Regions from separate parts of the Lysinibacillus sp. OL1 genome, predicted to be linked through region 2. Evidence: predicted binding sites of a transcription regulator. Region 2 holds the regulator's gene; the other holds the start of a gene.
What was found. The regulator LexA, encoded in region 2, represses DNA repair genes until DNA is damaged. The targets are predictions, from matches to a motif close to CGAACATATGTTCG.
Positions count from the first base shown of each region.

Region 1: a site for LexA is predicted at 6,869-6,882, ahead of recA (recombinase RecA). Genes of this name have one in related genera too.

Region 1 covers NZ_SJDS01000011.1:41,688-53,333, forward strand. Annotated here, with positions in the region: gene EW028_RS18220 (glycosyltransferase family 4 protein) at 1-1,098, opposite strand, end outside; gene EW028_RS18225 (tyrosine-protein phosphatase) at 1,191-1,946, opposite strand; gene EW028_RS18230 (CpsD/CapB family tyrosine-protein kinase) at 1,987-2,688, opposite strand; gene EW028_RS18235 (YveK family protein) at 2,688-3,416, opposite strand; gene rny (ribonuclease Y) at 3,645-5,204, opposite strand; gene recA (recombinase RecA) at 5,722-6,786, opposite strand; gene EW028_RS18250 (competence/damage-inducible protein A) at 6,948-8,207, opposite strand; gene pgsA (CDP-diacylglycerol--glycerol-3-phosphate 3-phosphatidyltransferase) at 8,225-8,803, opposite strand; gene EW028_RS18260 (helix-turn-helix domain-containing protein) at 8,851-9,780, opposite strand; gene EW028_RS18265 (DUF3388 domain-containing protein) at 9,797-10,582, opposite strand; gene EW028_RS18270 (DUF3243 domain-containing protein) at 10,799-11,056, opposite strand; gene ymfI (elongation factor P 5-aminopentanone reductase) at 11,102-11,646, opposite strand, start outside.
Region 2 covers NZ_SJDS01000001.1:34,243-45,888, reverse strand. Annotated here, with positions in the region: gene EW028_RS00240 (GNAT family N-acetyltransferase) at 101-634, shown strand; gene EW028_RS00235 (DJ-1/PfpI family protein) at 636-1,169, shown strand; gene EW028_RS00230 (helix-turn-helix transcriptional regulator) at 1,449-1,640, shown strand; gene def (peptide deformylase) at 1,633-2,208, shown strand; gene EW028_RS00220 (YneB family resolvase-like protein) at 2,239-2,904, opposite strand; gene yneA (cell division suppressor protein YneA) at 2,901-3,215, opposite strand; gene lexA (transcriptional repressor LexA) at 3,382-3,999, shown strand; gene EW028_RS00205 (gamma-glutamyl-gamma-aminobutyrate hydrolase family protein) at 4,107-4,829, opposite strand; gene EW028_RS00200 (prepilin peptidase) at 4,863-5,615, opposite strand; gene EW028_RS00195 (hypothetical protein) at 5,682-6,374, opposite strand; gene EW028_RS00190 (PilN domain-containing protein) at 6,371-6,964, opposite strand; gene pilM (type IV pilus biogenesis protein PilM) at 6,964-7,938, opposite strand; gene EW028_RS00180 (prepilin-type N-terminal cleavage/methylation domain-containing protein) at 8,051-8,512, opposite strand; gene EW028_RS00175 (prepilin-type N-terminal cleavage/methylation domain-containing protein) at 8,569-9,045, opposite strand; gene EW028_RS00170 (type II secretion system F family protein) at 9,171-10,376, opposite strand; gene EW028_RS00165 (type IV pilus twitching motility protein PilT) at 10,373-11,419, opposite strand; gene EW028_RS00160 (GspE/PulE family protein) at 11,431-11,646, opposite strand, start outside.

The DNA of each region.
Region 1 (11,646 bases), on a different contig from region 2:
TGTTATTCGTTTCTCCATTTTCGTCCAGCTATAATCTTCTTCGTACAGCGCCTTCATTTCACGAGAAATTTCTGGCCATTCTTTTCTACGCTTTACCAAATTGTCAATTCCGTTTTGTAAACTCTCTCTATTGTAATCAATAAGTTCTCCAAAATTATTTGTTGCAACTACTTCTGACATTCCCGTATTTTTCACCATAATCAAAGGCTTTCCAAGCATTAATGCTTCATAGAATTTATTAGGTGCGGCATAATAATGGTTAGAAATGGTAGGGTCATAAATAGCCGTCATAATGTCACAACTATTCTCTAACTCTATTGTTTTTTCATAGGGTAACTTACCATAAAAGTGTATATTGTCATGCATTCTCGAAGTTTGCAGCAATGTATCAGCTAACTTACCAAATCCACCAATATGCAGCTCATAACTTGGCGTATTCTTTACTACTTCAACCAATTCACTAATCAATCGATTTTCAGTAAGTATACCTACATAGACTATTTTTATTTTTTTCGGATTCAAATCTAAGCAATCATTTGAATCTATATAACGTGGAGTATTATATATGACCTCTATTTTTTTAGGTGAAGCTTTCGCTATCTGTTCTTTGCGCTTTTCTGTACATATAATGACTGCATCCACACTATTCATAAGACGTATATCTATACTAGCAATGACCTTTCCAATACGCTGTGGTCCATAAAATGGTGATGTATACGAATCAAATACGTCGTAGATTACTTTTTTACGAAGTAATTTTCCACATATTGTACCTACTAGCGCTGTATCAAAATCACAAGCGTGAATCATATCATACGTATTTTTATGGCGAAGTAACCATTGAAAAAGTTTAAGTTGAAATTTTATAAATGGGACTAAGTTCTTTTTCAAACCTCCTCCAAATGTTGCCGGAATACCAAACCTTGTAATACGAATTGCATGATCACCTTCTAACAGTTGGTCCTTTATTTTATATTTTTTATCTCTATCCCAAGCTAAAATGTGAACATTCCAATTATTTTTTGCAAGGCAATGTGCTTCCTTTTCAACCCTTGGATCTGGAGAAACAGGGTTACTCCTCATAAAAACAACTCGCATCTCATATAACCCCCTTAAACACTGAATGTCTCTAGCGCTTCAGCTACTTTTTGCTACCTTTTGTCCTTACAACTTAAAGATGCTTTCCCATTTTAAAAAAACTTCCACCAATTTTTTGTGAAAGTATCATCTGGTTCATATACAATTAATGGCTGATTATTAATGATTCGTTCGTTATTTTCAAGCAAAAAATCTACCACATCCAAATCTTTTTGTTTTTCTAAAAATCTAAGTCCCTTTTCAAATAAGAAAGGACGTGTATTTAAGTTATGCACATCTGAACCGTATGTATGGACAAGATTCGAGCGCACTAAATTTAGCGAAAGTTTTTGGACGGTTTTGCCAAACAATCCTGCTAAACTTCCTGATGTAATTTGTGCATGTGCCCCCACACGTATAATTTGTTCCAAATGACTTGGATTTTCTGAAATGACTCTATTTCGCTCTGGGTGTGCAATAATTGGTGTTATGCCTGCTGTTAATAACGAGTAAATGATATCCTTTGTATATTTGGGAATATGATTAGAGGGAAGTTCCAACAGCAAATAATTGGAATTTGCTAATGTATGTAATTGTTTTTTTTCATACAATTCTAGAATGTTACCTGCCAAGCGTACCTCTTGTCCCGTGTAAAGTTTTAACGGCATATTACGTTGGTCAATTGCCATTTGTAACTGTGCAATTTGCTCATTCACGACATCAAAGGAGACATTATACAATGGATGTAAAGCATGCGAAGTGGAAACAATCGTTGAAATCCCCTCCAAAACTGCCTGCTCAAATAAACAAAGTGTCTCTTCAATCGTTTTCGGACCATCATCGACATCAAATAATATATGACTGTGCATATCAATCACTGTACTTCACTTCCCTGTCTAGGTACTTGAATTAACGATAATATTGCTCATAATATTGATGGAGTGGCATTTTATAGTTATTTAATACTACGCCCAAAATATTTGCTTTTGAGGCTTCAAGGCTTGACTTTGCTTTTAGCACACTTTCATATTCTGCAACTCCACTGTTCACAATTAATAATGTACCATCACATTTATTGGACAAAATTTGAGCATCTGTTACAGATAATAGGGGTGGCGCATCAAAAATAATGATGTCAAACTCTTTCTTTAGTTCCTCAATTACACTCCCCATTAAGGTAGAAGCTAGTAACTCTGCTGGATTGGGGGGAATAGGCCCACTTGTCAAGACATATAGATTAGCAATATCTGTATTATTGACGACTTCGGAAATTGTAAAATGTCTTGTTAGTAAATTTGATAGTCCTCTAGCATTTTGCAATAGAAACGTATAATGCATTGTTGGTTTTCGTAAATCTGCATCTACGATGACGACCCGTTTTCCTTCTTGTGCGAAAACAACACCTATATTGGCTGCATTGGTTGACTTTCCTTCACCTGGTGTTGCAGATGTTACTAATATTGTTTTAATCTCTCTATCAGGCATTGAAAAAGTAATATTTGTTCGGATTGTTCGAAATTGTTCAGAAATAAAAGAATGGTCATTTGCAATCGTCACAAGTTTTCGTGCCATTTTCACTAACTTCTTCTTTTTCTTTTTTTTCCAAAACATTATGATCCTCTCCTCGTTTTACGAGATTTTATCCTAGTGCTTTTATTGTGAGCATCACTAATTTGACTAATCAAGCCAATAATCGGTAGTCCTATTAGCTCTTCAATATCTTGCTCAGTCTTGATTGTAGTATCTAAGCTCTCTATTATGATTATGAGAGCAGCACTTAAAACAAAACCAATAAACGAGGCTGCTACTATATAAAGAGTTTTATTTGGCGCAATCGGTACAGGTTCCTTATCTAATTGTGCAACTGACAAAATATTAACATTATCAACCGTCATTAAAACTTGGATCTCCTCTTGAAACACATCTGCTATTGTATTGGCAATTTCGACAGCCAACCCTGCTTGCTTGTCTACAACATTAATATTGACAACTTGTGAGTTATTGGCACTAGATACAGTAATTTGATCCATTAAAACTTCAGGTGTGACATCCAAATCTAGCCTATTTATAACTTTAGATAAAATAGCAGAACTTGTTATGATAATATTATACGTATTAATAAGTCGGAGATCTGTTTCAACCTGTTGTACACCTAAATGTGGTTGTTCTATATTTTTTTGATTAACTAAAATTTGCGTTTCTGCCTCATAGGTAGGTTTTAACACAAAGATGCTAATAAAGCCCGTAACCAACGCTGCAAAAAGTGTAAAACTTATGATAAAAAGAAAGTTTTCTCGGACTATTTTCAATATATCTTGTAATGTGATTGTTTCTTTCAATGCTCTTCACTCCTTGTCAAAACATAAAACAGTTGTAAAAATGGAGTATAACTAGGCTGGTTAATTTTTAAAAAGGTATTCATGGTGAGGCTAGTTCACTATGCTTTATTCCATACTATATTGTTGGAATCATCCATTTATTCTTACTGGGTAGATCACATCGAATTTTATTCACATACAAAAAGGCATCCCCTGACCTTGGTCAAGGGATGCCTATTATTTTATTATTTATTTCGCGTATTCCACAGCACGTGTTTCGCGAATGACTGTTACTTTAATATGACCTGGGTAATCGAGTTCTTCCTCAATACGTTTGCGAATATCACGCGCAAGACGATGAGATGCTAAATCATCAATTTTTTCAGGTTGTACAATAATACGAATTTCACGTCCAGCTTGAATCGCATAAGATTTTTCTACGCCATCATAGCTTTCTGAAATTTCCTCTAACTTTTCAAGTCTGCGGATATAGTTTTCAAGTGTTTCACTACGTGCACCTGGACGAGCTGCTGATAATGCATCAGCTGCAGCGACTAATACCGCAATAACAGATGTTGCTTCAGTATCACCATGATGCGAAGCAATACTATTAATAACAACTGGGTGTTCCTTATACTTTGTTGCTAATTCCACACCAATTTCAACGTGGCTTCCTTCAACTTCATGATCGATTGCTTTTCCAATATCATGTAATAAGCCCGCACGACGAGCCAATGCTACATCTTCACCAAGTTCAGCAGCAAGTAATCCTGCTAAATGTGCGACTTCAATTGAATGTTTTAGGACATTTTGTCCATAGCTTGTACGATATTTCATGCGGCCTAAAATTTTCATTAAATCTGGATGTAAGTTATGAATACCAATTTCAAATGTAGTTTGCTCACCTGTTTCGCGGATTTGTTCATCCACTTCACGTCGAGCTTTTTCCACCATTTCCTCAATACGAGCTGGGTGAATACGACCATCCTGTACAAGTTTTTCAAGTGCAAGTCGAGCTGTTTCACGGCGAATTGGATCAAAGCCTGATAATATAACCGCTTCTGGCGTATCATCAATAATTAAATCAATTCCTGTTAACGTTTCCAATGTACGGATATTACGGCCTTCGCGACCAATAATACGTCCCTTCATTTCATCATTTGGCAAGTTCACAACAGATACAGTTGTTTCTGCTACGTGATCTGCAGCAAAGCGTTGTAGTGCTAATGATAAAATTTCACGTGCTTTTTTATCTGAGTCTTCTTTCGCACGTGTTTCAGCTTCTTTCGTCATCACAGCAATATCAGTTGATAACTCTTTTTCTACTTCATTGAGGATAATTGATTTAGCTTCATCCCTAGTTAAAGCAGAAATTCGTTCTAGCTCTGTTTTTTGTGATGCCATGAGCTCGTCCACTTTGCTCTCCATCTGTTCAATATGCTGTTGTCTTTCAGCTAGAGCTTGTTCTTTGCGCTCTAAGCCAGCTTCTCTCTTATTTAGAGCATCATCTTTGCGATCAAGATTCTCTTCTCTTTGCAATAAACGGTTCTCTTGTTTTTGAAGTTCTAAACGACGTTCACGAATGTCATTTTCAGCTTCAGTACGAAATTTGTGAGTTTCATCTTTGGCTTCAAGTAGTGCTTCTTTCTTCATTGCCTCCGCTTCTCGTTTTCCTTCTTCAACGATTGTTTCAGCGACATGTTTAGCACCAGTGATTTTTGAGTCATTCACTTTTTTCATGTAGATATAGCTAACAGCGGCACCAACGATGAGTCCAAGCAAAGCGGAGATGATAGTAATTCCATCCATATGAACACCTCCTCTTGCTATTTGGGTATTACAGTTTCAGTCGGCGCATACATCTATGTCGCCTTAGCTAAAATGCACCAGATTTTGTTAGAATTTATGCAAAACCCGTTTCATTGGCCAAAGGCATTATCTTCATCCAGTAGGCGTTTAGACATCCATTTTAAAGGATATTTCACTATAAAACATTTGCTAAATGAGGATAAAATGTACTGCCTATTTAAAGTCATAATTCAGAAATTATACATATTTAATTGTATAGCTAGCCTCAGGCTCTGTCAAGGATAGTCAGGCATCTGTTCGCCACCTTAGCCAAAAAAAGTAAGTCCTATCCATTCAGTGAATTTTTCCCCTATTACTATTTCACTAGAAAATTTTTTATGTTAAAAACAATTAGTAAAAAAACAGTACATAAGAAATAAATACATAGCCTCTCTCTTATTATGTGTAAAAATTTAAGAATATAGACAAAAAAAATGCATTGCCCCCCTCAATAAAGTGGGAACAATGCAATCATTAATTATTCTTCTTCCAGAAGTAACATTAATTCTTCATCCATCTCTTCTTCATCATCATGGGCAGCAATTGTATAAGAAGAAGCCGCAATACCATAAGAAGCTCGGATTTTATTTGCTATGTCTTCTAGGACAGCAGTATTTTCTTTTAAATACTGTTTAGCATTTTCTCGTCCTTGACCTAAGCGCTCATCGCCATATGCATACCAAGAACCACTTTTTTGTACAATGTCTAATTCTACGCCTAAATCGACTGTTTCGCCTTCTTTAGAAATTCCTTCTCCATACATAATATCTACTTCAGCTGTACGGAAAGGTGGTGCTACTTTATTTTTAACAATCTTAATTTTAGTACGGTTACCAACAATATCATTACCTTGTTTAATAGCTTCTGCACGACGCACTTCTAAACGAACAGAGCTGTAGAATTTAAGCGCACGTCCACCTGGTGTTGTTTCTGGATTACCAAACATGACACCAATTTTTTCACGAACTTGGTTAATGAAAATAGCAATCGTTTTTGATTTATTAATCGCACCAGAAAGTTTACGTAAAGCTTGAGACATTAGACGTGCTTGTAAGCCGACATGAGAGTCACCCATATCCCCTTCAATTTCAGCTTTTGGCACTAAGGCAGCAACAGAGTCAATGACGATAATATCAATAGCACCACTGCGCACTAATGCTTCTGCGATTTCAAGTGCTTGCTCACCTGTGTCGGGTTGTGATAATAATAGCTCATCAATATTGACACCTAATTTTTGCGCATAGATCGGGTCTAATGCATGCTCAGCGTCGATAAATGCTGCTTGTCCACCTGTTGCTTGTACTTCAGCAATGGCATGTAGAGCAACAGTTGTTTTACCAGATGATTCTGGACCGTATACTTCAATAATACGTCCACGTGGATATCCACCCACTCCTAATGCAGCATCAAGTGCAAGTGAACCACTTGAAGATGTCGCAATTTCTAAATCGGTTTTTTCACCGAGTTTCATAATGGAACCTTTACCAAAATTCTTTTCAATTTGCTTTAGAGCCTGTTCTAAGGCTGCTTTACGATCACTCATTCATTTTCCTCCTTCGAAAACTGTTCACTGTTTTTATCTATCTCTACTATACTTGTTTTTGAGAAAACACGCAAGAAAAAAGCGAACATTTATTCGATTTTCCTTCAAAATAAAAATTTGGATAGTTTTCCTCTACCCAAATTCCTATGTTTTACTCTATTTTAATAACGTTTTGCGTAGCCACGTTCTTCTAAAAGCTGCATTAAATAATGACATGTAAATTTCACCGCACGGAGTCGATTCGTATTTCGCATGCCTGATAAATGAAGTAAATATGTAAGCGGCTCCTCATCATTTATAGCAATACCAATCCAAACCGTACCTACTGGCTGATGATCATGCGCAGTGGGACCTGCTTCTCCTGTAAGGCCAATCCCAATATTTGTAGCAAATTTCTCACGAACAGCACTTGCCATTGCCGCTGCACACTCAGCACTCACAACACCATGTGTATCAATTAAATCTTGTGAAATGCCTAGCTGTTTTACTTTCGCATCTGCTGCATAGGTAACAACGCCTCCTATAAGTGCATTGCCTACCCCTGGAATTTCCGCAAGTTCAGATTGAAATAAACCAGCAGTTAAACTTTCAGCAGCCGCAATCGTTAGCTCATTATCCAGTAGCATTTCTACCGTTTTTGAGGCAAGGGAATCATCATCTACACCATATTGATAATCACCAACAAGTGCTTGTATTTCTGCAACCTTTGCCTTAATAAGCTGGTCAGCTTGTTGCTCTGTTGCGGCTTTAGCTGTTACGCGTAACGTTACCTCACCATCAGAAGCAAGTGGAGCAACTGTTGGATTGGTTTGTGCATCTAAAATAGTTTGAACTTGTACTTCAAGCTCGGCCTCACCAATTCCATAAAATCGCATAACATGTGATGCAATGATCCCTCCATCATTAAGCATCGCAGCAAGTTTAGGTTTAGCCTCAAATTGAAACATTGGTTCTAACTCTTTTGGAGGTCCTGGTAATAAAATATAAGTGCGATCATTTTTTGTGAAGATCATACCTGGAGCCATTCCATGGTGATTAGCTAATACCTCACTCCCAGCTAAAATTAATGCCTGTTTACGATTATTCTCCGTCATTGGACGTCCTCGTTTAGCAAAAAATTGCTCAATATACGTCAATGCTACTTCATCAAACTCAAGAGAAACACCAAGATGACGTGCAATCGTTTCCTTCGTTAAATCATCTTTTGTCGGACCAAGTCCTCCCGAAAAAATAATGAGATCTGCACGAGACTCTGCCACTTCGATAGCTTGTTCTAAACGCTTTGCATTATCGCCTACTACGGTATGATAAAAAACGTTGATGCCAAGCTCGGATAGCTGGCTTGAGATAAACCTCGCATTTGTATTCGTAATTTGACCTAATAATAGTTCTGAGCCAACCGCAAGAATTTCAGCATTCATGAACCCCAAGACCTTTCTTATTTAGACTCAAGTAATACACGTCGATTTAGATAGAAATAATCCCATCCTGACCAAAGTGTAAAGAACAATGCAACATAGAGCATGATTGTATCAAATGGAATACCAACCAATGTAAAGATTGTATTGTGTAAAAGAGCAGCAGCAATCGCTACAATTTGTGCCCAAGTTTTAATTTTACCAAGCTGATTGGCAGCTACGACTTCTCCTCCACCTGCCAAAATCAAACGTAAACCCGTTACAGCAAATTCACGACTAATAATAATGATAATTACCCAAGCAGGTGCCATCTTAAGCTCGACCATTAAAATAAAGGCTGCTGAGACAAGTAACTTGTCAGCTAAGGGATCTAAAAATTTCCCAAATGTCGTTACAAGATTATACTTACGTGCGTAATAACCATCCACCCAATCGGTTGTTGAAGCAAAGATAAAAATAAGTGCGCCTATAAAATGATGGATTGGCATCTCTGCACCAAAAAGTGATAATGTTCCCCAGCCAAAATCAAACATCATAACAATGACAAAGAATGGAATAAGTAAGATTCGAGAGATGGTAATTTTATTTGGAATGTTCATTTTTCTAACACCTTTCATGATGAAAGAAAGTAGTCATCATGTGATGACTACTGTTCTTTATTGAAATTGATGACGATATTTTGCGTTACAATTTGTTGTGCATACGTTAGAAGTTCGTCATTAATATAGATTTTAGCTTGCGTTGAATTACCGAGACGAATACGAACATAGTTTTGTGTTGAGGCGTCAAATTCAACTACTTCCCCGGCATTATAGACACGCGTATCTGTTAATATTTCTTGTTGCTGTTGATTGCGAATACCAACAAATGTAGGGCCTGATACTTCGATTTTTAGTTTCATTGTATCCGTACCTGTTAACGTATAAGAAGTTGTCGCACCATCTGCTTCAACAGTACCTGCGGAAATTGTTTGCTTCATCTCTTCAGTTTGATCAGTGTCATCTTCATCAGTTGGTGTTTCTTCTGTAGAGCTTTTATCTTCTTTATCATTTTTCTGTGCATCTTTATTTTCTTGTTCTTTTTTATCCTTCTCACTATCAATTGGCTTGACATTTGTGTCATATTCAATTTCAGGAGTAGAAGTGTTTTCCTCGCTTGTCCCTGGACTGTTTTTTGATTGCCATAGCACCCAGATAACCACAATAATCACTACAATAAATAAAGCAACAATGATTTTGGGCATAGCCTCCATCATTTTATTCGAAGGGCCTTTCGTTACTTTTCTTCTGCTAGGACTATTCGTTATTGATTGATTTACTTGATCGTTTGGAGTGCTCGGTAGTTCATTTTTATATGTCTCTAAAATTTCTTCCGCGTCCAAACCAACCGCTTCTGCATATTGTTTAATAAAAGCTCTTACATAAAACGAACCAGGCATAATGGAATAATTGCCCTCTTCAATTCCTACTAAATAACGTTTTTGGATTTTCGTTATTTCTTGTAAATCGTCTAAGCTGTAGCCTTTAGACAGTCTCGCCTCTTTCAGTCGAGTCCCTAATTCTGCCACTAATAACACCTACTTTAACATCAAATTAAAAATTAAATCCTCCAAAAGAATCGGATTCGGACATATGATTTTTTTCCATTATTTCATAAGTAATTTCTTCATCAGTGTGATGACGCAGTTCAATAATATAATCAAAATCCTCTATTTTATATTCTGAATGCTGAACAAACATATCTGGATGCTCTACAACTTTGATACAAGGCATATTCATCATTTCACGCACTAATTGCAAATGTTTCTCATCGGATGAACGTCGAGTCACAATACCATCTAGAATAAAAATATTGTTACGACTAAATTCATCTCCCACAAGCTTATTACGAACTGTTTGCTTAATCATTGTAGATGATAAAAAGATCCATTTTTTATTGGCACAGACACTGGCGGCTACTATGGATTCAGTTTTTCCAACACGTGGCATGCCACGAATACCAATCAGCTTATGTCCCTCTTTTTTAAAGAGTTCTGCCATAAAGTCGACTAAAATACCTAGTTCATCTCTTACGAAATGGAATGTGTTTTTTTCATCTGCATCTCGAGGAATATAACGACCATGCCTAATGGCTAAACGGTCACGAAGTTTTGGTTGTCGAAATTTGGTTACGTTAATATGTTCCATTGTCGAAACAATTGTACGAAAACGCTCAATTGCCTCATCATTGTCTGTATGCACTAACATACCACGTCGATCCTCATCTACACCATTTATTGATATAATATTGACACGAAGCATCCCTAAAAGTGAAGCAATATCTCCTAATAATCCAGGGCGATTCACCTGAATTTCATATTCAAAGTACCAATCGCTCAACACACTCGTTCCCTTCCTATTAGTTAACGTAAAAAATCCTTTATAAGTTCCATCATAGCTGATTTTTTATGTAATGGAAAGTTAGAATACATGGAATTACAGCGTTATTTACTAATTTTTTTTGATGACTGTTAAATAGGCTTACATACGTTCCCGTTTTCACAGATAAAAAGTTTATAGTATAGCAAAAAGAGGAGATTGGCTCTCCTCTTTTATTTACTGCACATGCTTATTTTGTACGAGCTTAATGACACAATTCGCTAATGCATGTTTTTCATCTTCAGAGGCAACGCCCCATAAATCCGACAGCACTCGCTCTTGTTCGTTTTTAGGGTCGACATTAGTCGCCAAATATTCCCCAATTTGGACAGCAGCCGTTTGAATCATTTTCTTAGGCATACCGCTTGATTCAGCTTGCATAACGTTTTGTCCTAAAAACGATGTCCATTTTTGCCAGTTTTCTAAAATGGTCATATTCTTCCTCCTCCTTTACACAAGTAGTATGTGCAAAAGAGATTATTATATGTACCAACCTCCATTTAATCGTACGATTTGTCCTGTCACATAATCAGCTTTACCAGACAAATAAAAACGTACCATTTCAGCCACATCCTTTGTTTGTCCAATGGAGCCTAGTGGGATATCGTCCAAAATGTATTGAAGCTCTTCTTGATTTAGATGGCTGTTCATTGAGGTATTTATAAAGCCAGGAGCAATAGCATTCACTCTAATCCGAGATAATGCCGCTTCTTTTGCATAGGATTTAACAAAAGCATGCTGCGCACCCTTAACAGTTGCATAAAGTGCCTCCCCCGCTGAGCCAGCCTCTCCCCAAATGGAACCTATAAATAGTACATAGCTCACTTTATGCTTGCGAAGTTTTCCAGAAAGTAAAGCTGTCAGTCTCATAGGATTTTGAACATGAACACGCCATAAAGCATCCATATCCTCCACTGTCGTATCTTCGAGCAAGGAATAATGGGCTTGTCCATTGGCAAAAACAATAGCCTGTACATTAAAAATTTGTGCAGCTACCATTTCTGCTCCATAAACAATTGAAAAAT
Region 2 (11,646 bases):
TAAAAACACTTCTTAGCCATTATTTACATGACTTCCAGAAGTTAGAGGTGTATAACTAATAATAAAAGGAAAAATTTGATAGATATTAGGAGGAGCTATCATGAACATCACAACACCTAGATTACTTATTCGAACATTTGAAGCCTCAGATTGGCAGGCCGTTTATAGCTATATGTCCGACAAAACGGTCATGCACTATATGCCAGAGGGTGTGTTGAATGAAGATCAGGTTCAAAATTTCATAACAGAGAATAGCAACGAGCAAGCAAAACATTTCGCCATTGTTTTACGTGAACAACAGCGAGTCATTGGTCATCTTGTTTTCCACAAATACTTTGGCGATCATACGTATGAAATTGGATGGGTTATGAATCCTGCCTATCACAATCATGGCTATGCTTCTGAAGCTGCTAAGGCCCTATTAGATCACAGCTTTAATAAAATGAAACTTCATCGAATTATTGCCACATGCCAGCCAGAAAATATCGCTTCTTACCGAGTCATGGAAAAAATCGGAATGCGCCAAGAAGGATTTTTCAAAAAATGCATTCCTCATGGAGAGACTTGGTGGGATGAATACTATTACGCTATTTTAGAGGAAGAATGGAACACTCAAAAGGTAAGAGGTGTATGAAATGAAGAAAACTGCGGTGTTATTATACCCACAATTTAGTGAATATGAATTGAGTGTTGCTTTGTCCATATTAATGCAAGGCGGTAAACCCATCATCACACTTGCATCGAATACCAAACCTATCAGAGGAGAATCTGGTTTAAATTGTATAGCTGATTTATCCGTGAATGAGGTAGAGCTTGACGATATTGATAGTCTACTATTACCAGGCTGTATGGATATTTCTACATTACAACTTGAAGAGAGCTTACTAGACTTCATTCATCTTCTATCTGCAAAAGGAGGAATGATTGCAAGTATTTCTAGCTCCCCTTACCTATTAGCAAAAGCAGGGGTCTTAAAGAACAAAAAATATACAGTAGGACTACCTTTAGATGGCATGGAGCAGTTAGGATGCTTTGAACTTCATAACTATTCAGATGAACTAGTGGTACAAGATGGAAATATCATTACAGCAAGAGGAAGAGGTTTTATTCCTTTCGGTATTTGTTTCGGGCATGCGTTAAAGCTAAATTTTGATGAAAATTGGTATTAAGTGATGATTTAAAACCCAAATGTCCAATTAATCGGGCATTTCATGTTGTTGAAAAAGATGATGTCATTAGTAGAATGAGAATTTTTAACAAGGCTGTGGGGTGATTTCCGTTCCGTCTGTGTGCTACAAGAAAGCAAGCAGCCTGCAATGGAAATCCATTTCTCCCCTTCAATTGACTGTTTTGTTTTTCACACCAAAAAATGTCCAATTAGTTGGACATTTTTTAATTCTTATCTTACGATATATGTCTAATACTTTGGACAAAATGGAGGAATAATTCTGAAGAACATCATCAAAATTTTAAGAAAAAAATTAGGCATAACACAAGCTGCTCTTGCAAAAGAGTGTGGAGTTGTGAGACAGACCATTAATAGTATTGAAAATGATAAATATGATCCGACCCTAGAATTAGCTTTTAAGATTGCTAAGGTTCTCAATAGCCGAATTGATGAGGTGTTTATCTATGACTAAATTTCACCCAAATTATATGATTACAATGAAGGACTTCGTGAAAGAACACTCAGCAATTTTAAGAAAACAAACTCAAGAAGTATCGATACCCGTGACCAATGAGGACCGAAATACCCTCCTAGCCATGCTACAATATCTGAAAAATAGCCAAAATCCAACGCTAGCAAAAAAATATAAGCTTCGCCCTGGGAGTGGGCTCTCTGCTAATCAAATTGGCGTAGATAAACGAATGTTTGCTGTACTCTTTGATGACCAAGAAATGATGCTGATTAACCCTAAAATAATGAGTCATTCCCTTAATATGATTTATCTACCGGAGGGAGAAGGCTGTCTATCTGTAAATCGACCTGTCCCTGGTTTTGTACCGAGATATGAGAGAATTAAAGTCAAAGCTTACGACATCGATGGACATGAAATCATTGTACAGTTACAGGGCTATGGGGCCATCGTTGTACAGCATGAAATCGATCATTTAAATGGCATCATGTTTTATGATCGAATAAATAAAGAGCACCCTTTCCAACTGCCTAATCATGTTATCATCGAAAGCTTTTCTTCGCTTCAGTAGTTTTTTACAGAAAAAAAATTAGCAGGAATATTATTTTCCTGCTAATCTTTCTTGGTGCTCTTGGAAACGACGATGTACAGTCGCCTTACTTACCTCAAATCCTAACCCTCTAAGCGTTATAGAAATTTCTTCAAAGGTAAATCCACGTTTGCGGAGCTTCACAATTTCCTCTACAGGTAGATCTTTTCGCTCCTGCCCCTGCGGATTACCTCGGTTCGATAAATTATTTTCTGGACGATAGCCGTTTTCTACAGCACGTCGCATACCTCGTCGAATTTTAGCATTATGGATTCTACGCTGATACTCCTCTACAATCGCTAAAATTTCAAGCAGCATCGTATCCATTTCATTTAATTGAACTGGGCCTGCATCACGCATCGAAAAAACGTCAGTTGCTGACTTTTGTAATAAATGTAATACAGCCATCCTTGCATTGCCTCGTCCTAAACGAGTTTCATCTTGGACAAAAAGAGCATTAATGTTCTTATCTTTTATAAAATCAAGCATTTCTAGTAAGCCTTCACGTTCTACATCATAGCCACTATGTTGATCTTTAAACACGCCCTTCACCGCATAGCCTTGCTCTTTAGCATAGCGCAGCAACTCTTCCTGCTGGCGCTCTAATGAGGAGCTTTGTGTTTCTTTTTCAGTACTTACGCGACAATAGACAACAGCCGATAGTTGATTATTTATCATTGTTCATTTCTCGCAATTTCGATAGTATTGATGGGACTGGCTTGATCACTCACTACAGGAATAACTAGAGATTTTCCCGCTACAATTTTAATATCTGCTAGTTCATTTTCCGTTTTTACAAGCTTTATCCAATCATCAGTACTCATTTTACCACGATATTGCTCAGCTAACGACCACAAGCTATCTCCATGTTCAATTTGAATTTCTGCGTAACTAACTTTTCCTGGATCAGTAATGTAAAGGTATGCTGCAAATAGTAAACAAGCTCCTATTAAAATTGAGATATGTGTGTTTTTCTTCAACCATGTCATAATCATTACCCCTTTTTAAGAATGTTTGTTCGGAATGTATGTTCCCATAATAAAGCGAACAAACGTTTTTGTCAAACACTTTTCGAACCTATGTTTGCATACATGTTCGCATTCTGTTATACTATCAAATAAGTAGAATGATATTAGAAAAAAGAGGTGAGCACTCATGAAAAAAGTTTCGAAAAGACAAGAGGACATTTTAGCTTTCATTAAGGAAGAGGTACGAGCTAAAGGATATCCACCATCAGTACGTGAAATTGGTGAAGCAGTTGGACTTGCTTCCAGTTCAACTGTTCATGGACATTTAGCTCGATTAGAACAAAAAGGCTTTATTCGTCGAGATCCAACAAAGCCACGCGCAATTGAAATTTTAGAGCCTGAAGAATCCATTCAAAAGCAACAGGTGATCCATGTCCCACTTGTCGGGAAGGTTACAGCTGGTTCTCCAATTACAGCAATTGAAAATATTGAAGAATACTTCCCATTACCCGATACGTATGGCACAAGTGAAGATCAATTGTTCATGCTAGAAATCATGGGGGAATCAATGATTGAAGCTGGGATTTTAGATGGAGATTTAGTCATTGTCAAACAAAAGGCAACAGCTAATAATGGGGATATTGTTGTAGCTATGACAGCTGAGGATGAAGCAACTGTAAAACGTTTCTTTAAAGAGAAAAACCATTTCCGTTTACAACCTGAAAATTCTTCTATGGAACCTATTATTGTCGATCAAGTTTCTATTTTAGGACAAGTTGTAGGTCTTTACAGACGTGTACATTAACGATTAAAGCAGGTTTTGAGGATTATGTTCCTTCTAAGAGCATGTATCCTCTTTTTTACGCAAAAAAAGAATCCATATACGATTGGATTCTTTGTATAATGCCCCTTCTAAGCTTCCTTCTTAAATTTTAAGCTCGCTTCAATAAAGGCTGAAAATAGCTTTTGAGCACTCTCATCTCCTGCTATGGCTAGTTCCTCAGGATGCCACTGAACAGCCAAGCAAAATGGCATCTCCTCATGAACTACCGCTTCGATAATACCGTCGCTGGATTTTGCTGCTACTTTTAATTTTTCTGCTAACACATTCACCGCTTGATGATGAAATGAATTCACTGCAATCTTCTCTTGTTCAACGATAGTCGCTAATAGATTGTCAGCAATAACCTGTACAGAATGGGTAGCTACAGCTCGACCTGATTGCTGCATATGTTGGAGTAACTTGGTACTAAAGTGATCACTATCAATATCCTGATATAAGGTACCACCTAATGCAACATTTAGTATTTGAATTCCTCGACAGATCCCGAAAATAGGCATCTTACGTTGGAATGCGGCTTCAATCAATGCTAACTCAATCGTATCTCGCGCTGGATGAATTTTTCCAAGCTTTAATGAAGGCTCAGCCCCGAATAGAAATGGGTGCACATCATGACCACCAGATAATAATAAACCGTCTGTAAGGGCTAAAATCTGGGCTGCCTCTTCTTCTACTCCAATTGGAATAATCAGTGGAATTCCACCTGCTTCAATGATGCTTTTACTGTAAGCAGCATTTAATTGAGAGGATAAATCATCCTCAACAAAGGCTGTAATACCAATAATCGGTTTCACTTGCTTCCCTCCAAATTCTTGAAAATTGCACAATTACCAAAAGCCTAGATACCAATTAATTAATACATCGCCATAGAAATAAACAATAACTGCGGCCAATGCAATAGATGGCCCAAACGGAATGGGTGTTTTTCTCCCCTGTTTGTTTTTCGATAACATGGTAATCCCGACAATCATACCAATCACTGCTGCTAAAAATAGCGTTAACAGTGTATCAATCGTACCCAGAACGAGACCAATTAAAAAGAATAATTTAATATCGCCTCCACCCATGCCACCGTTTGATAGCACAGCAATGATATATAATATGCCAAAACCAACCACAGCACCCACAAGAGAGTCCCACCACGGTGTTAATGGTGACAGCACTCGTCCAATAGCTAGCAAAGGTAAAAAGAATACTAACACCTTATCTGGAATTAGCATATAGGCCAAATCTGACACAACGATAATAACTAATAAGGAGATAAAAAGGAACGCTACTATCAATTCTATGCCCAAGCCTAGCTGCCAATAAGCAAAGGCAAATAATACACCTGTCATTAATTCTATGACTGGGTAAACCCAAGAAATTTTATTGCCACAACCCCGACATTTTCCTCCTAAAAATACATAAGACAAAACTGGTACTAAATCAAGCGCCGTTAGTCGTCTCTGGCATTTTGGACAATGTGAAGGAGGATGTACAATCGACTCCTTCTGTGGTACACGTAAGCCAACTACATTATAAAAAGAGCCAAAGACAAGTCCAAATAAAAAAATAAAGATCGTATAAGCCATTTCCAATTTTATGTCCTCCTAAACCAATAGGCGCCCATACAAATGAAGTATGGTGCGCCTATCAATAAAGTTTTATTGTTGTTCCTCGTAATAGAACGTCGTCACTTGCACTGTTGCCTTTAACGTAAGATCTGCATCTTTCTCAAGCTGTGCCTGCTCTCCTGGCAATTTAAATTCAATCTTATCGGTTTTCATGACACGCTCTAATTGTTCAACCTCCTGTAAAAAGCTTTCAAGAGAATTAAAATCAAGCGCACCCACCTCTAATATAAAAGTAATAAGCTTTAGATTAGTTGGTAAAGAGTCCTCCGAAAGAGATGCAATCGGTGTAGTACTCTCCTTGTTCTGCTGATCACCATTGACCTCTGCTTCAGCCTGCTCCAACATATTGAGATCATTCGATACATCAGAAGGTGTCACAGTGCCGTCTTCACCTTGAACCGTTAAAGACAGTATACGAGTTCCTGTCACCTCTTCAATCTCAGCTAAATCAAGAATAATCTTTTCAACGGCTCTTGTTGCAGGTAGCTTTTGTCTTAAGGCTAATATATTGATAGTAGGCTGTCCCTGCTCCTTGTCTAATTGTGCTAGTTGTTCTTTGACATTAGCTAATTCTTGCTGCACCTGCAATACATTACTCTCTTTTTCATTCACCTCATCCAATTTTGGTGACAGCAAATAATAATACAGCGCAAATAAAATAGCAGCTATCAACGCCAGTAACAAGATCATAGATGAATTTTTACTACTCGTTAATTTATTCATGAGCGTCGTCCTCCAGCTAAATACATAAAATCGATTGTTGCTGTGATGGACACTGAATATCGCGGTACTTCTTTAAATTTTTGTTGGGGTGTTAACGCCCTTTGTTCACCTAGCTCTATTTCAAAGTTTGAGACAGTGTTAATTTGAGCATCTGTAAAATAGCTACTCATTAAAAGTCGCTCCACATATTTCGATATATCTGTCATCGTTTCAAAATCCACTTCAATATTCACTGTGTTCTCTCCGAAAACGTAGCTACGTAAATAGGAATGAGTTGGTAATAAAGTTTTTGTTTCATCAATTAACGGTGTTACAGGATAAGAAACGCTTTGAATAAAAGTCACAGACTCTTCCAACGAACCCTGATCGACACTTTGTCGTGCGTCTAGCTCTTGCTGCAATTGATTAAGCTGTGTTGTTAATGCCTGTTCCTCTGCAGTCAATCGAGACAATTCACTTTTGGATGTAAAAAATAAAAAAAGTAAATAAGCTACAATAAGTCCCACAATGACAATCACCAAGCTATAAAAAAGCTTGGGAGAGGTTGTTCTTTTTTCAAGTTGTGGTAAGAGGTTTATATCTGGAACCATTAACGAACCTCCTTCAAAGCTAAGCCAAGCAACGTTGAAAATTCTCGCTTAAAGCGAGGAAACGATTTCTCAATTTTTTTCCCATCGACAACCCTCAGTGGTGGTTCTAAATTAGAAGCGAGTAAGTTCCCAATTGATTTCAATAGTGGGTTATCGCCAAGCATGATAATTTCATCCACTGTTTTTTCACCTTTATGTAAAGAAAACTTAAAGAAATTCATCATCCGATCAATCTCTAGAACCTGATCCATTACGACCATTTGATAATTCTCTGATTCGCCATTATAAATAAATTGATAGCTAAACTCATTCTCCTTCTTCCCCTGCCATTGCGTCATATCTACTTCAATGGTTTGATAGCGCAAAAACTCCACTTGGCCATTGGAAAAAATACTGATAGAGAGTTCATTAATCGACCATTCTGCTATTAAATATGTTTTATTAGGCATTAATAAGGACATGTGCTCTAATAAGCGTATATTACAAAGCGCACGAATATCGGCAGCTTCGGGTTCTAATGAAACATCTAACAGCATCCCTACTAGTTTCGTAATCTCTTCAGAAGGCGCAGCAAATAAGATAGCCTTGCCATCCTCGGCATCTGCATCATACACATCAATTAAAGGGTCCTGAAATGGTAAATGAATGGAATGTCCCAATTCCATCTCAGCATATCCTCTTAATTCCTGAGGCTTTACATCTTTAGGGTGCTCAAAGTTTTTTAATAGAACCGTCGTATCAGGGACAAACATGCGAACAGCCTGTTTTTTCCCTGTCCATTTCATTACTTGCTCTTTAATCACCTCAAAAAGAGCTACCTCGTCGATTATTGTCCCATTTTCAACGATTCCAGCTGCTAAAGGGTATTCATAGCCCTGCCACTGATTAGGCTCTGGTCCTTTCGCCACAATCGCACGTAGCACATAATCCTTCAGTTCAATCGAAACATGCGACTTTCTTTTTCTCTTAAACATGTGAAAAGACCCCCTTATCCTATTCAGTATAAATGATTTTTTCAATTAGTCATCCATTTCCCAGCCAGAAACGCAAATTTTCTTGCGCTTCTGAGTGGGTTGGGAGGACTGATTATTCCTTACCTTTTGTATCTTTATTATCTTCCGGTTTTTCCCCGCCAGCTTTTACCAATCTGTCATTAATCTCTTTTTCTGTTGCTTTATTATCTTTAACTTGAAATTCTGTTAACTTAATATCCTTTAATCTAGGGTACGTAACTTCCCAACCAGTTGTTGTATTTAATTCAACAACAGTACCAGCTAAATCTACACCATCTACATACGGTTTTAATGATTCATCATTACATTTATTTTCTTTACATGCCCCATCAATATAAGCAATTTTAGCACCTGCTAGAATATTTGATGCCTCCGCTAAAATTGCACGGTCCTTCGACTTATTAATAATATTACCAATTGCAGGTACAGCGATTGCTGCGATAATTGCTAGGATAACAATTACAGCTAATAGTTCAACTAATGTTAAACCTTTCTCATTTTTCAATAGTTTTTTATTTTTCCATTTTTTTAACATAATGAAATCCTCCTTAATAGTTTTATATGAAGTGTGTGTACACGCGCTTCTGAACATTATGGCGAAGCTGCACAATCTCGCCCAATACATTTGCCACCAGTTCCCTTGCTGCCCTTACGAATATCGTCTGCAATATGCTGTAAGGTGGCATTATCAAAATTAATATATTTGCCATTGCTGTAATAAATCGCATGTGCATTGAAATAGTAGGTGCCCTCGATAAATTGGACATTGGCATTCTGACCTTCTTTATCTGCCTCTAATATTTTGCCTGCACTGTCTAAATAACCATCAGATACTAATTTTCCCACTTCAACCATCTGCCATTGATCGGCGGTTGGATGCTCCATAAAATAGAACTGCGCGGCATGAATGACATTGATAGCATCTGCCTTTAATGCCTTATAACGTGAATTATCAATGACATTACTTATAGCTGGAATTGCAATGGCAGCAATGATAGCTAGAATAACAATGACTGCCAATAACTCGACTAATGTCAAGCCCTTTTCGTTCATTACCCTCATTTCCATGTCCAGTCTCTCCTTTAATACTTAACCATGAAGATACCTACTTGCCGCTTCCTTTTGTTAGCAAATCTAAGTAGATATTTCCCATTAAGCGGAACAAAAGGGCATCCATATCAATATTGTAAACATTACATATTTTCATATAGTTGGAACATTGGTAAGAATATAGCCGCAACGATCACTCCTACAACTAGAGCCAGTACCACAATCATTAAAGGCTCAATGAGTGACTTCATGGTATCGACAGCACGGTTTACTTCCTCTTCATAAAAATCAGCGATCTTTTCAAGCATGTAATCCAAGGAGCCTGTTTTCTCACCAATTGAGGTCATTTGTGTAACGAGTGGTGGAAATAGCCAGCTTTTTTCAAGTGGCTCTGATAATGTGCCACCCTTTTCTAAATTATCGCGCGCTTCCAGTACTACTTTCCCCATTACAGGATTACCACCAACCTTTTCGACAATCGTTAGGGCTTGTAAGATTGGTACGGAGCTGCTAAAGAGTGTTGACAAGGTTCTTGTCATTCTCGCGATAATATCCTTTTGCAAAAGCTGTCCAAAGATTGGCATACGCAGTAAAAATACATTGACGGCATAATGAAACTCTTTATTATTTTTATAGAAATAGTGTAGACCCACTACTAATACCAATAGCCCTAAAATCACAAGGTACCAAAACTGAATGAGCCAATCACTAATACCCACTACAATGACCGTTATTAACGGCATTTCCAAATTCATTTCCTTAAATGCATCCATAAAGGTTGGCACAATGAACACCATTAAAAACATACCAACCACTAGTGTTAAAAGCGATAAAATCGCTGGATAGGTCATCGCAGATTGAATTTTTTTCTTAATGTTGTATTGCTTCTCAAGTGTGCTTGCAAGACGATCTAATGTATCGTCGACATTCCCTGTAGCCTCACCAGCACGCATCATATTGACAAATAGCAATGGGAACACTTTGGGGTGTTTGCCTGCTGCATCTGAAAATGCCATACCATTTCGAATATCCTCTTCAACCTGCATTAATGCTCGCTTTAGTGGTTTACTCCGTGTTTGCTCACCCAAAATATGGGTTGCTTCAACGACAGGAACGCCCGCACGAATTAATGTCGCATATTGCCGACAATAAATAACAAATTCCTGGTGCTTCACTTTTGTCCCAAAAGCAATATCTTTATGTAAAATGCTATTTGATTCTTGAAGTTCTCTTGCATTAATTCCTTGTGCTCGAAGCTTTTCCATGGCCACCTTTTTATTCGGTGCCTCGATAATGCCCTTTTTAGGTGCTCCTGTTTTGGTACGACCACTATAACGAAATATCGTCAACTATAATCACCAGCGTTCATATATGGTCTTGCATCCTCTAGTGAAATCTTACCTGTCGTAATTAGGTGCTGCATCGAATATTCCAATGTGTGCATACCCAAAGCTTTACTTGTCTGCATCACACTTGGAATTTGGTGAATTTTTTCGTTACGAATTAAATTTGAAATAGCAGGTGCCTGTACTAAAATTTCTGTCGCAGCAATACGCCCTTTTACATCCTTACGTACAAATAAACGCTGAGAAACAATCCCTTGTAGTACATTCGCAAGCTGCACACGAATTTGACTCTGCTGATGCGGTGGAAATACATCGATAATACGGTCGATCGTCGTTGGTGCACTACTTGTATGCAGTGTAGCCATAACTAAATGCCCTGTTTCAGCAGCCGTAATAGCCGTTGAAATGGTTTCATAATCTCGCATCTCCCCAACTAAAATAATATCTGGATCCTGACGTAATGATGCACGTAAACCATTGGCAAAGCTCATTGTATCGACACCAATCTCCCGTTGATTGATGACAGACTTCTTATGTGTATGCAAATATTCAATTGGATCCTCTAACGTAATAATATGTTTAGATCTTGTTTCATTGATATGATCTATCATGGCTGCCAAGGTAGTTGATTTCCCTGAGCCTGTTGGGCCTGTCACTAATATTAAGCCTTGTGGTTTTTCTGCAAGCTTATATAACACCTGTGGCATATTGAGCGCTTCAATAGAAGGAATTTTAGCCTCAATTAAACGAGCTGCAATCGTTACTTCATTTCGTTGATGGTATGCATTGACACGGAATCGACATTTCCCAGGCAATGAAAAGTTAAAGTCCGTTTCTCCCTTGTCCTCAAATTCCTGTTGTTTATGGACAGGAAGAATGACCTTTACCATTTCCTTTAAATCCTCTGTTTCAAGTGGGACTGTGCCGTAATGCTCCAGTTGCCCATGGATACGATATACCGGTGGAATACCTTTCGTTAAATGAAGGTCAGATGCTTTTTCTTCAAATGCACGTGTTAATAATTCAACGATTGAATATGCTGTCATTTTTTTCACCCCTAGTCTGCACTTGCAACACGTAATATTTCTGATGTGGTTGTTTGGCCTGCTACAACCTTTTGTAATCCATCCACTAATAGGGTATGGTAGCCTTTTTCTTTCATATAATCACGGAGGACGCGATCACCAACACGATTTAAAATCATATCCTTTATTTGGCGATCAACAGGGAGGATTTCATGAATCGCCATCCGTCCTCTGTAGCCTGTTTGATT